Regions from separate parts of the Lysinibacillus sp. FSL K6-0075 genome, predicted to be linked through region 2. Evidence: riboswitches for the same ligand, from Rfam matches in the RefSeq annotation. Region 2 holds a riboswitch; the other holds the start of a gene.
The links. Region 2 has a riboswitch for cobalamin ahead of cobT (nicotinate-nucleotide--dimethylbenzimidazole phosphoribosyltransferase). Riboswitches for the same ligand answer to the same signal wherever they lie in the genome.
Positions count from the first base shown of each region.

Region 1: linked by a shared signal. The riboswitch ahead of nikA (nickel ABC transporter substrate-binding protein) and the one ahead of cobT (nicotinate-nucleotide--dimethylbenzimidazole phosphoribosyltransferase) in region 2 are both predicted to bind cobalamin.

Region 1 covers NZ_CP151947.1:2,527,012-2,533,949, forward strand. The annotation lists gene metE (5-methyltetrahydropteroyltriglutamate--homocysteine S-methyltransferase) at 1-2,182, shown strand, start outside; cobalamin riboswitch at 2,337-2,530, shown strand; gene nikA (nickel ABC transporter substrate-binding protein) at 2,679-4,295, shown strand; gene nikB (nickel ABC transporter permease) at 4,367-5,320, shown strand; gene MHB65_RS12400 (ABC transporter permease subunit) at 5,323-6,132, shown strand; gene MHB65_RS12405 (ABC transporter ATP-binding protein) at 6,146-6,919, shown strand; gene MHB65_RS12410 (ATP-binding cassette domain-containing protein) at 6,931-6,938, shown strand, end outside.
Region 2 covers NZ_CP151947.1:1,271,312-1,278,249, forward strand. The annotation lists gene MHB65_RS05915 (alpha/beta fold hydrolase) at 1-646, shown strand, start outside; gene miaA (tRNA (adenosine(37)-N6)-dimethylallyltransferase MiaA) at 633-1,535, shown strand; gene hfq (RNA chaperone Hfq) at 1,633-1,863, shown strand; gene MHB65_RS05930 (rhodanese-like domain-containing protein) at 1,960-2,262, shown strand; gene MHB65_RS05935 (hypothetical protein) at 2,503-2,904, opposite strand; gene MHB65_RS05940 (DMT family transporter) at 3,163-4,017, shown strand; cobalamin riboswitch at 4,102-4,278, shown strand; gene cobT (nicotinate-nucleotide--dimethylbenzimidazole phosphoribosyltransferase) at 4,366-5,421, shown strand; gene MHB65_RS05950 (trimeric intracellular cation channel family protein) at 5,473-6,078, opposite strand; gene MHB65_RS05955 (methionine gamma-lyase family protein) at 6,422-6,938, shown strand, end outside.

The sequences.
Region 1 (6,938 bases), 1.3 Mb from region 2:
ATTAAAGAAGATTCGTTTAGCTAGAATCGACAAGCAGCTACAATTGGGTATCGAAATGGTGACAGTTGGTGATTTTACGTATTACGATAGAATGTTAGATACGGCTTTGATGTTTGGTCTAGTACCAAAACGCTTTAACTGGCAAGGTGGTAAAGTCGATTTACATACCTACTACAGTGTAGCAAGAGGGAATAAAACAGCCGTAGCGAGTGAAATGACAAAATGGTTTAATACCAATTATCACTATATTGTTCCTGAGTATGAAGGACAAGCCTTACAACTAACAGAAAATAAAGTGTTAGCTGACTTTTTAGAGACGAAAGAAGCATTCGGAATCATCGCGAAGCCGACATTGATTGGTCCCTATACATTTTGCAAGTTAACAAAAGGCTACAACAAATTAACACAGGTTGAATACTTATTAGCCTTATTACCGCTCTATACGCAGGTATTAAAAGAGCTAGTGGATGCAGGTGCCACTTGGATTCAGCTAGAAGAGCCATCCCTTGTTACAACTCTTGATCCAGCAGAGATAAAGCTGGTGCAAGAAATTTACGACCAGTTAGCCGTTGCCGTTCCAGGGGCTAAGATTATGCTACAGACTTATTTTGAAGCATTATGTGCCTATGAAACATTGATTACGCTGCCTGTTCAAGGATTTGGCCTAGACTTTGTTCATGGCTATAAAGGGAATATGGAGTCACTGCGTCAATTTGGTTTCCCGCAGGATAAAGTATTGGCAATTGGGGTTGTAAATGGCCGTGATATTTGGCGTTCAAACCTTGCAGAGGTCAACGCAACGATTCAAGCCATTGAACAGCTAAGTCATGCCGAAGAGCTATGGATTCAACCATCAAGTAACCTACAGCACGTTCCAATCACAACCTCTCTTGAAAATGAACTTGACCCTGTTTTAAAGCAGGCTTTGGCCTTCGCAGATGAAAAAATCGTAGAAATCACGGGGCTGACTAAATTTAGACGAGATAAAGATGGTTCCTTACAACATAATTTTTCAGAAAGTATGAAGGCGATTGAGGCTCTAAAAAATCATCCAATCCGCCAAAACAAGTTGATTCATCAAGCTGTTCAAACTGTGACAACGCAAGATTTTGAACGACAAAGTGATTTTACACAACGTCAAAATATACAACAACAGGCCTTAGCGTTACCGCTGTTCCCAACAACTACAATCGGTAGCTTCCCACAATCTGATGAGGTGAAAAGAAATCGTAATGCTTGGCGAAAGAAACAACTAGCAAATAAAGACTATGAGGCATTTATAGAAGAGGAAACTAAGCGCTGGATTACTATACAAGAGGACCTAGATATCGATGTACTCGTTCATGGTGAATTTGAGCGTACAGACATGGTAGAATATTTTGGTGAAAAACTGACTGGCTTCGCCTTTACAGAAAAAGCATGGGTCGTTTCATACGGGTCACGCTGTGTGAAGCCTCCGATCATTTATGGTGATGTTGCGTGGGCCTCACCCATTACCGTAAAAGAATCAGCCTATGCTCAAAGCCTAACAAAACGATTTGTAAAAGGCATGCTGACAGGGCCTGTGACGATATTAAATTGGTCGTTTGTACGCGATGATCTTTCCCGTCAAGATGTCGCTTATCAAATTGCATTAGCACTTCGCAAAGAGGTGGAAGCACTAGAAAACGCAGGTATTTCGATTATTCAAGTGGATGAGCCAGCACTAAGAGAAGGCTTACCGCTTCGAAAAGAAGAGTGGGGGGCTTACTTAGATTGGGCTGTCAATTCCTTCAAGCTTGCTACATCTAGTGTCAAAGATGAAACACAAATCCATACACATATGTGTTACTGCGAATTTAATGATTTCATCGAACCGATTAGCGCACTAGATGCAGATGTGATTTCCATTGAAACATCGCGAAGCCATGGGGAACTCATCACGTCACTACAAGTGCAACCCTATAAAAAAGGAATTGGCTTAGGCGTCTATGATATTCATAGCCCACGTGTACCAAGTGAGGAAGAAATGCTCACTATTATGAAAGATAGTTTACAGGTTCTTGATCGCCATCAATTTTGGGTAAATCCAGATTGTGGCTTAAAGACTAGAAAAGAAACAGAAACCGTTGCAGCTTTAGCCAATATGGTTGCTGCTACTAAAACATTGCGTCAAGCCGTACAACAATCTACATCAAGATAAAGAAATGATTTATTTAATCTACTACATCTACTCTCCAAAAGATAACAAAGGCCAGGGTAAGTTACCTGGTCTTTTTATGTTGTTTGGAGAAATTTATTATATTCAGAAAATAAAATTGACGTGAACATGGGAGCATGTTATGTTTATTACTAATTTCATAGCAATCATTACAAGTTTGAATGAATTCGTCTTTCATTCAATTAAAAGGAAAATGGGTGAAAATCCCATGCTGTCCCGCAGCTGTAAATGAGGAGTTTTGTTTCAAATACCACTGAGTAAGTACTTGGGAAGGTGAAGCAAAATCATGATTCATGAGCCAGAATGCCTGCTTGTAAGAAGATTCATTGATGATCTACGAAAGATAGGGAGATGGATGGAGACTTGCTCATCGTGAGTTTTTCTGTCCTTATTCTTTTTTAGAATAAGGTTTTTTTATGCCCTCTCTTCTTTAACAAGTAGATTTATTTGCACTACGAATAGAGATAGGAGACAGAAAATGAGATTGACTAAGTATTTACTTCCTTTACTGCTTGTGCTGACGTTCAGTTTACTTGCTGGCTGTACAAGCACGGATGAAGAAAAGGGGAAGACAACGACACCACAAACAAATGAAAAAATGATAACAATTGGCTGGCCATTAGATGTCGGTCCATTGAATCCTCATACATATTTACCGAATCAAATGACTGCCCAAGCCATGGTCTATGAATCCTTGGTGGAATACAATGATGATGGCACGGTTACGCCAAAGCTAGCAGAAAGCTGGGACATCTCAGAGGACAAAACTTCGTATACTTTCCATTTAAGAAAAGATGTGAAGTATTCAGATGGAACTACTTTTAATGCCGATAATGTCATCCGTAATTTTGATGCCGTATTAGCGAATCGAGACATGCATTCTTGGATGGGCATGGTCAACCATATGAAAGAGGTTGTAAAAGTGGATGATTTTACCATCCGTCTGCAATTGGATGAACCCTATTATCCTGTCTTAAACGAACTTGCCTTTGTCAGACCTTTCCGCTTTTTAGGGGATAACGGATTCCCAGAAGGCGATACGACGCAAGATTCTATCAAGGAACCGATTGGGACAGGCCCATGGGTGTTAACTGAATACAAAAAGGACGAATATGCATTATTTAGTCGCAATGAAAACTATTGGGGAGAAAAACCACTAGTAGAACAAATAAAAGTAAAAATTATCCCTGATTCAGAATCTATTTCATTAGCATTTGAAAACGAAGAATTAGATTTAATTTATGGTCGTGGCATTATTAGTTTAGATAACTATACGTATTTAAAAGACAGTGGGAAATATAAAACAGCTACCTCTGAGCCTTTGTCTACAAAAGCACTGCTGTTCAATACACAATCTGGCCCGTTAGCTGAATTAAAGGTACGTCAAGCTATTCAATATGCTATTAATAAGGAGCAAATGGTAGACAGTATTACACATGGTACAGAAAAAGTGGCAAACACATTGTTCTGGGATGCAATTCCTTATGCCAATATAGATTTAGCGCCTATTTTATACAATCCAGAAAAAGCGCAACAATTGCTAGATGAGGCAGGGTGGACGTTACAGAATGGAGAAAAAATTCGTTCGAAAAATGGACAACCACTATCATTAGATTTAATTTACATTGCATCCGATGCGATTCAGAAACCAATGGCAGAATTAATGCAAGGTGAATTAGCAAAAATTGGCGTACAGTTGAATTTAGAAGGTGCAGATGTGATGGTCGGTCTACAAAAATTGATGGATGACCAGGTAGATATTAATTTCTGGCGTACCAATGGACCGCCAACAGACCCTCATAGCTTTGCAAATGAATCAGCTACACCAAATGCTAGTGGTGTGTATGAGGCGAAATTAGGCTTACCAAACGCCAAAGAAATCGATACGAAAATCCACCAATTATTAATAGGCACGGATGAAGAGGAACGCGTGCAGCTTTATACGGATATTTTAACGATGTTCCATGACCAAGCACTATTCTATCCAATATCTTACGAAACAAATAATGTGATTTATCAACCATATCTAAAGGATTTTGCCCCACGTGCATCTGAATACGATATACCTTATGCACAAATGGCTACAGAAAAATAAAAGTGGAAGAGAGAGTATGTCTAGCAGAGACAGCTCTCTCTTTATCATAGGATTGAGTAGGAAGTGACAGCATGTATGAGTCGACATGGATGTTTTGTTTAAAAAGAATTTTGACATTGCCCTTTGTCTTATTAGGCGTTTCCATCCTAACCTTTGTATTTATTCGTTTCGTTCCAGTAGAGCCTGCTGAAGTCATTCTACGTTTGGCAAGAGTTGCGCCAACAGAGGAAGCCATTCAGGCATTACGTGAAGAACTAGGGACGGACAAGTCGTTTCTTCTTCAATATTTACTATGGGGAAAAGGCGTATTACAGCTAGATTTCGGAACATCTTTTGTTAGTAAATTACCCGTGGCACATGAGCTATTTGCGAAATTACCCGCAACCATTGAATTAGCGATTGCTGCGTTTGTCCTCATTTTAGGGCTAAGTATCCCATTTGGGGTGATAAGCGCATTGTATAAGCACACTATCATTGATAAAATCATTCGATTCTTTACCATCCTGAGTGTGTCGATTCCAACCTTTTGGCTAGGTTTCCTACTACTCTATTTATTTAGCTTGAAATTAGGATTCTTTCCGACAAATGGGAAGGGCACACTATCTCATTTAGTTTTACCCGCATTCACACTGGCTTTACCAACAATTGGCTTGTTCGTTCAATTTATCCGTTCAACCATCCTAGAAGAATTACAGCAGCAATATGTTCAATATGCACAGTTAAGAGGATTAAAAAGCTCTGTGATTCTTATCCGTCATGTGTTGCGAAATGCTGCTATTCCATTGACATCCCTGTTAGGCATGACCCTCGGGAATCTACTAGGTGGAGCCGTCATTGTGGAGCAGGTTTTTAGCTGGCCAGGACTCGGCAGGTACTTAATCGAATCCATTATGAACAGGGATTACCCAGTTGTACAATGCTATGTATTAATTATCGCTGTTATCTATGTGCTTGCCAATTTATGCACAGATATATTGCATCGTTTATTGGACCCTCATCTAATGATGAAGGGCAGGAGAGATTAAAAATGAACTTCGTACGAACAAAAAGTAGCAATTTGACAGGATTCATTAGTCTATCGCTCCTTGTTATCATTGGCTTGTCGGGGCTATTTGCGCCAATTTTAATGCCACATGATCCTTTAGCTGTCGATATAGCTAAGAAATTTTCGGTTCCATCTTGGGACTATCCATTAGGTACAGATCATTTAGGAAGGTGTATCTTGTCACGCCTCCTTTTAGGTATTCGTTATTCATTAGGATCAGCGCTCGTCATTCAGCTAGTTGCCATTGTTTTAGCTATCCTACTAGGTGCTTTTGTAGCGTTGAAAAGGGGCTTAATCGATTTTCTTTTTATTCGACTATGTGATATTTTATTAGCCTTTCCAACACTGGTACTTGCATTTGGGCTATTAGGTATATTAGGCCCTAGCTTAAAAAATGTTATAATAGCACTCATTTTTACACAGCTTATTTATTATGCAAGAATGGTCCGAAGTTTGTGTATCGGCATGAATGAGAAAGACTTTGTTCAAGCTGCAAGGATTTCAGGCACTACAGGTATCCAATTAATTAGACGCCATTATATACCCAATATACTGCCATCTATTGTCACGATTGTTGCATTAGATATCGGGAAGGTGATTTTAGAAATTGCGGGCTTTTCCTTTATCGGACTTGGCGTGCAGGCACCGATTCCAGAATGGGGCATGATGATCAATGAAGGAAAGCAATACATGCGGCAGCATCCTGAATTAATGCTTTATCCTGGACTTGCCATCATCCTTGTTGTGTTATTGTTTAATCAGTTAGCAAATCGTTTAAAAAAGCTTGACTAGTAAAGGGGAAGTTATGGAGAAAGTTTTAGAAGTGAAAGACCTCACAGTCAAAATGGGGGAGAAAAATATATTAACCTCTATCAATCTGACAGCTTATAAAGGGAGAGTCTTAGGAATTATAGGAGAAAGTGGCAGTGGAAAGACCATGCTTTGCCATGCCATCATGCAAACATTACCGTCCTTAGCACAAGTCACCCAAGGTGAAGTACTCTATCAGCAAGAAAATTTACTGAACGTTTCAGCTGCTAAATTGAGAGCTTACCGTGGCCGGCATCTTTCGATGATTTTGCAAAACCCATCTACTGTATTCGATCGTATTCAAACGATTGAAAGTCATTTTCGAGAAACATTAAAAGCACACTTTAAGCTGACCAAAAAGGAAATGAGACAGATTGCCCTTGATGCTTTGAATAAAGTCCATTTACCTCATCCAGAGCAGCTTTTGTCCTACTATCCTTTTCAGTTAAGTGGAGGCATGCTACAGCGAGTGATGATTGCCCTGTCATTGGCGATACAAGCCTCTCTCTACATTGCAGATGAACCTACGACTGCTCTTGATACTATCAATCAAAAACAAGTATTAACACTTTTTGATCGTATTCGCTCAGAAACAGATGCTGCCATACTCCTTGTCACGCATGATTTAGGTGTCATTGCTGAACTTGCTGACGATGTGGCTGTGATGTATCAAGGAGAAATCATTGGGCAAACGAATGTTTTTGATTTTTTTGATGCGCCTCAGCATCCCTATACAAAGAAGCTTTTACAAGCAAGAATGCTATTTTAGAGGTGAAAAAAATGACGTT
Region 2 (6,938 bases):
GGTGATCACACAATTACATGCATCGTACGCTGATGTACCATTAATTCTTTTTGGTCATAGTATGGGGTCTTTCATTACTAGACGCTATATTCAACTATACGGAGAACAAGTAAACAATGTTATTCTCTGTGGTACTGGAAATGTGACAGCCTTACATGCTGTTGGAAATATTTTAGCCAGAGCATTAGCAAAGGGGCTAGGGAAAGAAACTGAAAGTAAGCTGTTAAATCAACTGAGTTTTGGTAGCTTTAATAAACAATTTCCGAATCCAAAGACTGCCTATGACTGGTTATGTTCAGTTCAACAAGAGGTGCAAAAGTATATAGACGATCCCTATTGTGGCTTTATTCCAACGAATCAATTTTTTGTAGATTTAACAACGGGCTTTGCAACACTAAATCGTAAAAAAGAATTAGCAAGAGTAAGAAAAGATCTTCCTATTCTCTTGATAAGTGGCAGTAAAGATCCCGTCGGTGAACAGGGGCTAGGCGTTTACACAGTTGCTGAACAGTTAGCAGCGGTGGGCATAGAGGATGTAACGGTTTATTTATTCGAGGATAAACGACATGAAATTTTAAATGAAGACAATCAAGAAGCAGTCTTTCAAGTTTTAATACGGTGGTTAGAAAAATATGATAGAAATTAAATTACAGCAGGCAGAGGTCATAGCGATTGTGGGACCGACTGCCTCTGGTAAAACGGCTTTAAGCATTGAATTGGCAAAGAAATATAACGGTGAAGTCATTAATGGTGACTCCATGCAAATATATAAAGGGCTCGATATCGGGACAGCTAAAATTACGGAAGAAGAGATGGAGGGCATTCCTCATCATTTACTAAGTTTTTTAGAGCCGACAGCATCTTTTTCAGTGGCAGACTATCAAAAATTGGTACGCGCAAAGATTGCGGAAATTCAATCTCGTCAAAAATTACCTATTATAGTAGGAGGCTCAGGCTTATATGTACAAGCTGTCCTCTATGATTTCCAATTTACTGATGAAAAAGTAGATGAGCGAGCACGTAAAGCCTACTATGAGGAATTAGCAAAGCTTGGCCCTGAGGCAATGCATGACAAATTAAAACAACTAGACCCTCAAGCAGCGGAGACAATTCATCCAAATAATACACGACGTGTTATTCGTGCATTAGAAATGCTGGAATTAAGCGGTGTCTCGAAAGCAGCCGAAGCACAAAATCGAGGGGAAGTACCCCTTTATAAGCATGTTATTTTGGGACTAGGTCAAAATATGTCTCGTGAGGTGCTTTATGACCGCATTAACCGTCGTGTTGATTTGATGATGGAAAATGGCCTTTTGGAAGAGGTAAAGGGATTATGGCAGCAAAATATCCGAGGTGTGCAGTCTATACAAGCCATTGGGTATAAGGAATTATATGATTATTTGGATGGCAAATGTACCCTAGAAGCAGCCATTGATAGCTTAAAACAAAATTCCCGTCGCTATGCAAAAAGACAGCTTACTTATTTCCGCAATAAAATGGATATCCATTTTATTACACCAGATGACCGATTATAAGAATAAAGAAAAATTTCTAAAAATTACTAATTGATAAATTGGTAGAACGTGCTACTATAGGAATGAAGAGGTAGAAAGTTAGTAGGGAGGCTATTTGATGAAATCAATCAACTTGCAAGATACGTTCTTGAACCAACTACGAAAAAACAGTGTTTTTGTAACTGTATTTCTGTTAAACGGATTTCAGTTAAAAGGGACTGTGAAATCATATGATAATTTTACAGTTTTACTGCTGGATGCTGACAATAAGCAGCACCTAATCTACAAGCACGCCATTTCTACATTCGTTCCAGCAAAACAAATAGAATTTTTAGAGACAGAAGTATAAAAAGATTGTTAAACAGTTAGTGTTCTCCACACTGGCTGTTTTTTTTGCTACAAGCTATAATGATAGTGGAATTTGATATTTTGGAGGACAAAGTTAATGAAAACAATGGAAACAACACAATTATTAGATCTTTTAGATGCAAATGAGGACCTATATATTATTGATGTTCGTGAAGAAGATGAAGTAGCACACGGCATGATTCCAGGCGCTCAGCATATTGCACTTGGAACAATCCCTGAACGTTTAGAGGAATTAGATGTAGAAAAGCCATATATTATTGTGTGTAAGGCTGGTGCTCGTTCTGCCAACGCCTGTGCTTACTTAGAGGCACAAGGATTTGATGTAACAAACCTTGAAGGCGGCATGCTGGCTTATGATGGAGAATTAGAATTTAAATAAACCATGAAAAAAGAAAGAGCATATACTCTTTCTTTTTTTATGTTGTTGAAAAAAATCGTGTCACTAGCAGAAAAAGACCTTTTGGCAAGGTAAGGGGTTGATTTCCGATCTGCCAGCGTCCTTTCCAGGGGGCGTCCGAGGAGCTTTCCCTCACTAGCGTTCGCCCACAGGAAAGCAAGTAGCCTGCAACGGAAACCATTTTCACCTTTCACAAAAAAGCTATTGCTGGTTTTGTTTTTCTTATGCTTGTTTTTTCAGGGAGTCCATGATGAAATTAAAATTCTCCTCAAAATTTTTGTAGAGATGAACATTTTTTTGTCCCTGCACCTTTGAAGCATAGCTAGCAAAGTTTAGACCAGCGCCATAAATTTGTAGTGCTCCATTCGCCAAATCACCCTTTTGGAGAAGCTCAATGCCGTCTTTCAAGAAATTTTGACTCTCCTCGAAATGACACTCCGTAATGTATTTATCACCACTATGAAATAACTTTAAGTTTTCTAGTATTTTATTTGCTGTCTCTTCACTAATAGAAGCGTCGACATTTATTAGCAGTTGATTGATCGGTTTTACCAACTTGGCATAGAGGCTATCATGCGTTTCACAGGTTTCAGCACTGGCATTTCTTAATTCTTTTGCATTCATTTTATCTTCCCCTAACTTTTCATTGTTTTATTACTTGCTGAACCTTCCCCTAATTTTAATATTTTAAATCCTGAATTTTCAGAAATATGTTATGATTATAGTGAATGAAGGAGGGATTTTGTATGTTTCGATCCATAGCACCCCCAACAATGTCTTTGCAGTAGAATCTACTGTTTAGGCATTCGATAATAGCTTGCTCATTTCGATAGATTCTACTGTATAGGCTAAAACGATATACGTAGAAAGTAGGAATTTGTAATGAGCGGAAAATTAGCATTTGTATTGTCCATGATTATTTTTGGTGCTGTCGGTGTTTTTGCGAAGTTTATTCCTTTATCCTCAAGTGAAATTGCCTTTTGGATGAGTATCATTGGCGCTTGTTTTTTGTTGGCCATATTTGTTTATAAAAAGGAAAGCTTTTCGAGGATCACGATTGTCCAAAATAAATGGCCGTTAATGCTTTCAAGTTTAGCATTATGCGGTAATTGGATATTTTTATTTCAGGCTTATAAGGAAACGACCATTGCCAATGCAGCACTAAGTTATTATTTTGCGCCAGTACTGGTCATCTGTTTATCTCCTATTATTTTAAAAGAGACGTTAGTAGGGAGAAAAATAGTGTATGTTGCTGTAGCATTAATAGGCCTATTTTTGATTGTCCAAAGCCAAAACATGGAGAACAGTGGTCACTTTATCGGTATTGTCTATGGTTTGATCGCAGCATGCTTTTACACGGTACTAACCTTTACAAATAAACGTATTCGTGGTTTAAAAGAGCCCGAAAATACAATTATCCAACTCTCTTTAGCTGCATTTTTGCTCTGTCTCTATATTGTAGGGACTACGGGTTTTCAAGTGATGCAAATTAGTTTTGGGTTCGTTCTAGTATTGATAGTACTTGGTATTGTGCATGCAGGTGTGGGGTTCTTTTTGTTCTTTTTAGGCATGTCTCAGCTAAAAGGTCAAAGTATAGCCATTCTTAGCTATATTGATCCACTGACATCATTAGTACTCTCAACAATGATTATTGGTGAACAAATGACAGTCCTACAAATAATAGGGGCTGTTCTTCTATTAGGCTCAACATTACTAAGTGAATTGGAAAAGACATAAGCCACTTTATAGTGTTACTGTTTAGTTTTACAAGTTTACTTTTCACATATTGACAGGAAAAGTGAGCTGTCGTAGATTTAAAGTAGTTGAATAAAAGCAATAGGTGCCCAATAGGGAGAATAGGGAATAAAGTGAAAAGCTTTAGCGGACCCGCCACTGTATAAGGGAGTTTCATAGTGAATGCCACTAGCAAATTGCTGGGAAGGTGCTATGAGATGTTGAACTTGAGCCAGGAGACCTGCCTACATGCTTTAGAAGATATAGATGATGGAAAAGTCTGTAGTTTATTTGTCATGACAATAAACTACAGACTTTTTCTTTTTGTCTTAAAAAGAGAGGAGCAATTTCATGCAATTACTACAAGACACGATACAAAACATCCAAGGTGCTGACCTGAAGGTGATGGAGCAAGCTAGACAGCGTATAGATGCCCTATGTAAACCCCCTGGCAGTTTAGGAAAACTAGAGTCCATTGCAGTGCAGCTTTCTGGCATAACTGGACAATTATTTCCGGTGATTGATAAAAAAGTCATCATTGTTTGTGCAGCAGATCACGGTGTTTGTGAGGAAGGTGTAACCACGAATCCACAAGATGTGACGGTCTTTCAAACATTAAATTTTCCTAAGGGAGGTACAGGTGTTTGTGCGATTGCGGGCATTACCAATGCAAAGGTAGTAACAGTAGATGTTGGGGTAAAAGAAGATATTCCACTTGATGCAGGTGTCCTCATTCATAAAATTAAATATGGTACAGGTAACATGGCACAAGGTCCAGCTATGTCTAGAGAAGAGGCTATTCAATCCATTGAAGTAGGAATTCGTGTGGCAACAGAGGAAATCAGAAAAGGTGCCAATGTACTTGGTACAGGTGAAATGGGCATCGGTAATACAACACCGAGTGCAGCGATATTAGCTGTTCTAACTGACTGTGACCCAATTGAAGTAACAGGATTTGGAGCAGGAGTTGGTCAAGGTGGAATTGCCCATAAAGCGGCGATTATTGAAAAAGCAATTAGCTTAAATACGCCTAATCCTAAAGATGTCATCGATGTTCTAGCTAAGGTTGGCGGGTTAGAGATAGGGGCGATGATAGGCATTATACTTGGCGCTGCAGTCCATCGTAAACCTGTTGTCATTGATGGATTTATTTCAACTATTGCCGCGCTCATTGCTTATAAGCTCGAACCAAAAGTAAAAGATTATATTATTCCTTCCCATGCCTCAGAGGAACCAGGGGCTAAAATTGCCGCTGCATTACTTGGCATTGAACCAATGTTGTACATGAATATGCGTTTAGGTGAAGGCTCTGGTGCAGCCCTAGCCTTTCCCATTTTAGATGCAGCCTGCTCGATGATGAAAAATATGGTGACTTTAGAAGAATCAATGCAGTTGTTAAAAAGATAAAAACAATAAAACAGCCAATGACTTAATTTTTGGTCATTGGCTGAATGGTATTTATGCTCGATTTAACTTACGTAATGGCAAGCGCCACTTCATCATATAGGAAAGAATACGTAACGCTGTAATTACTGCGAATAAAATATAAAGGAAAATGTCCCCTGTAAAAACCTCAAATCCGATTATCAGCCCTGCGAGAGCTGCCCAAACACCATAAACTTCATCACGGAGAACTAATGGTTTTCGTCTAGCTAATAAATCTCGTACAATACCACCACCTGAACCTGTTAAAACTGCAGCTACAATGACCGCGCTAATTGGCATATCAAGCTTCACAGCATAGAGTGCCCCTTGAATAGCGAATGCTGATAAGCCAATGGCATCTGTGAAGTTACCCCAACGATGCCAATGCTGAATCAGATGATGTGGAAAAATAAAGAATATCGTAATTGCAGCCAGTGCAATTTGAAACATCATATCCTGCCCCCATAGTGTTGTGACAGGTAGTCCGATGAGTAAATTTCGAATTGCTCCACCACCAAAGGCCGTAACAATACCAAGTATATATACACCGAATAAATCGTATTCTTCTTCCATGGCAATGATTGCCCCAGAAATAGCAAAGGCAATTGTTCCTATAATACTAAAAACCTCCCAAGCCATCCCTTTCACCCCTTCTATCAATAAATAAACTTTTTTATAAGTTAAAAGACTTTTTTACGTAACAGAATCTATGAATTTAATAGCCAAAATCAGTCATTAAATACGCTTCTTGAAATAAGTCCGCACATTAGCTTAGCGTAAAATTCCGTTAGAAACAATAGGCAAGTTTTACAGGTGCACATACAAATTGATAAAATGTGATTAAAATAAAGAAAAACATTCGTCAAAAGCATTTATATACCAGTGTTTGGTTAGGGAATTCTAGAGTGATTGATGTCAATTTAGATAGTCAATAAATCTTACTGAATGAAATGCGGGACAATTGTGAAATGGAGAAGAAAGAATGACGTTTACATCAAATTTATCTACACAAACGCTATCCTTAGCGACAAAAATAGAGGAGCAAGTGCGGCCTTATCATGCCAAGGTAGAAGAAATGGCATTTTATAACCAGCAGAAGGTGCTAGCAGCATTTCGCAAGCATCAAGTGAGTGACTACCACTTACATCCATCTAACGGCTATGGCTATGATGATGAGGGACGGGATAATCTAGAACGTGTTTATGCGGAAGTATTTGGAGCAGAGGCAGCCATTGTTCGCCCCCAAATTATTTCAGGGACACATGCAATCACGCTTAGTCTATTCGGTGTTTTGCGTCCTGGTGATGAGCTGCTTTATATTTCTGGTCAGCCATATGATACATTGCAATCCATTGTTGATGGTGGTGATAAAGATACAGGCTCACTGAAAGATTATAAAATCGGTTATCGACATGTGGATTTACTAGATAACCAGGCCATTGATTGGTCAGGTGTAGAAGCGGCCATTACAGCACAAACAAAAATGATTGCCATTCAAC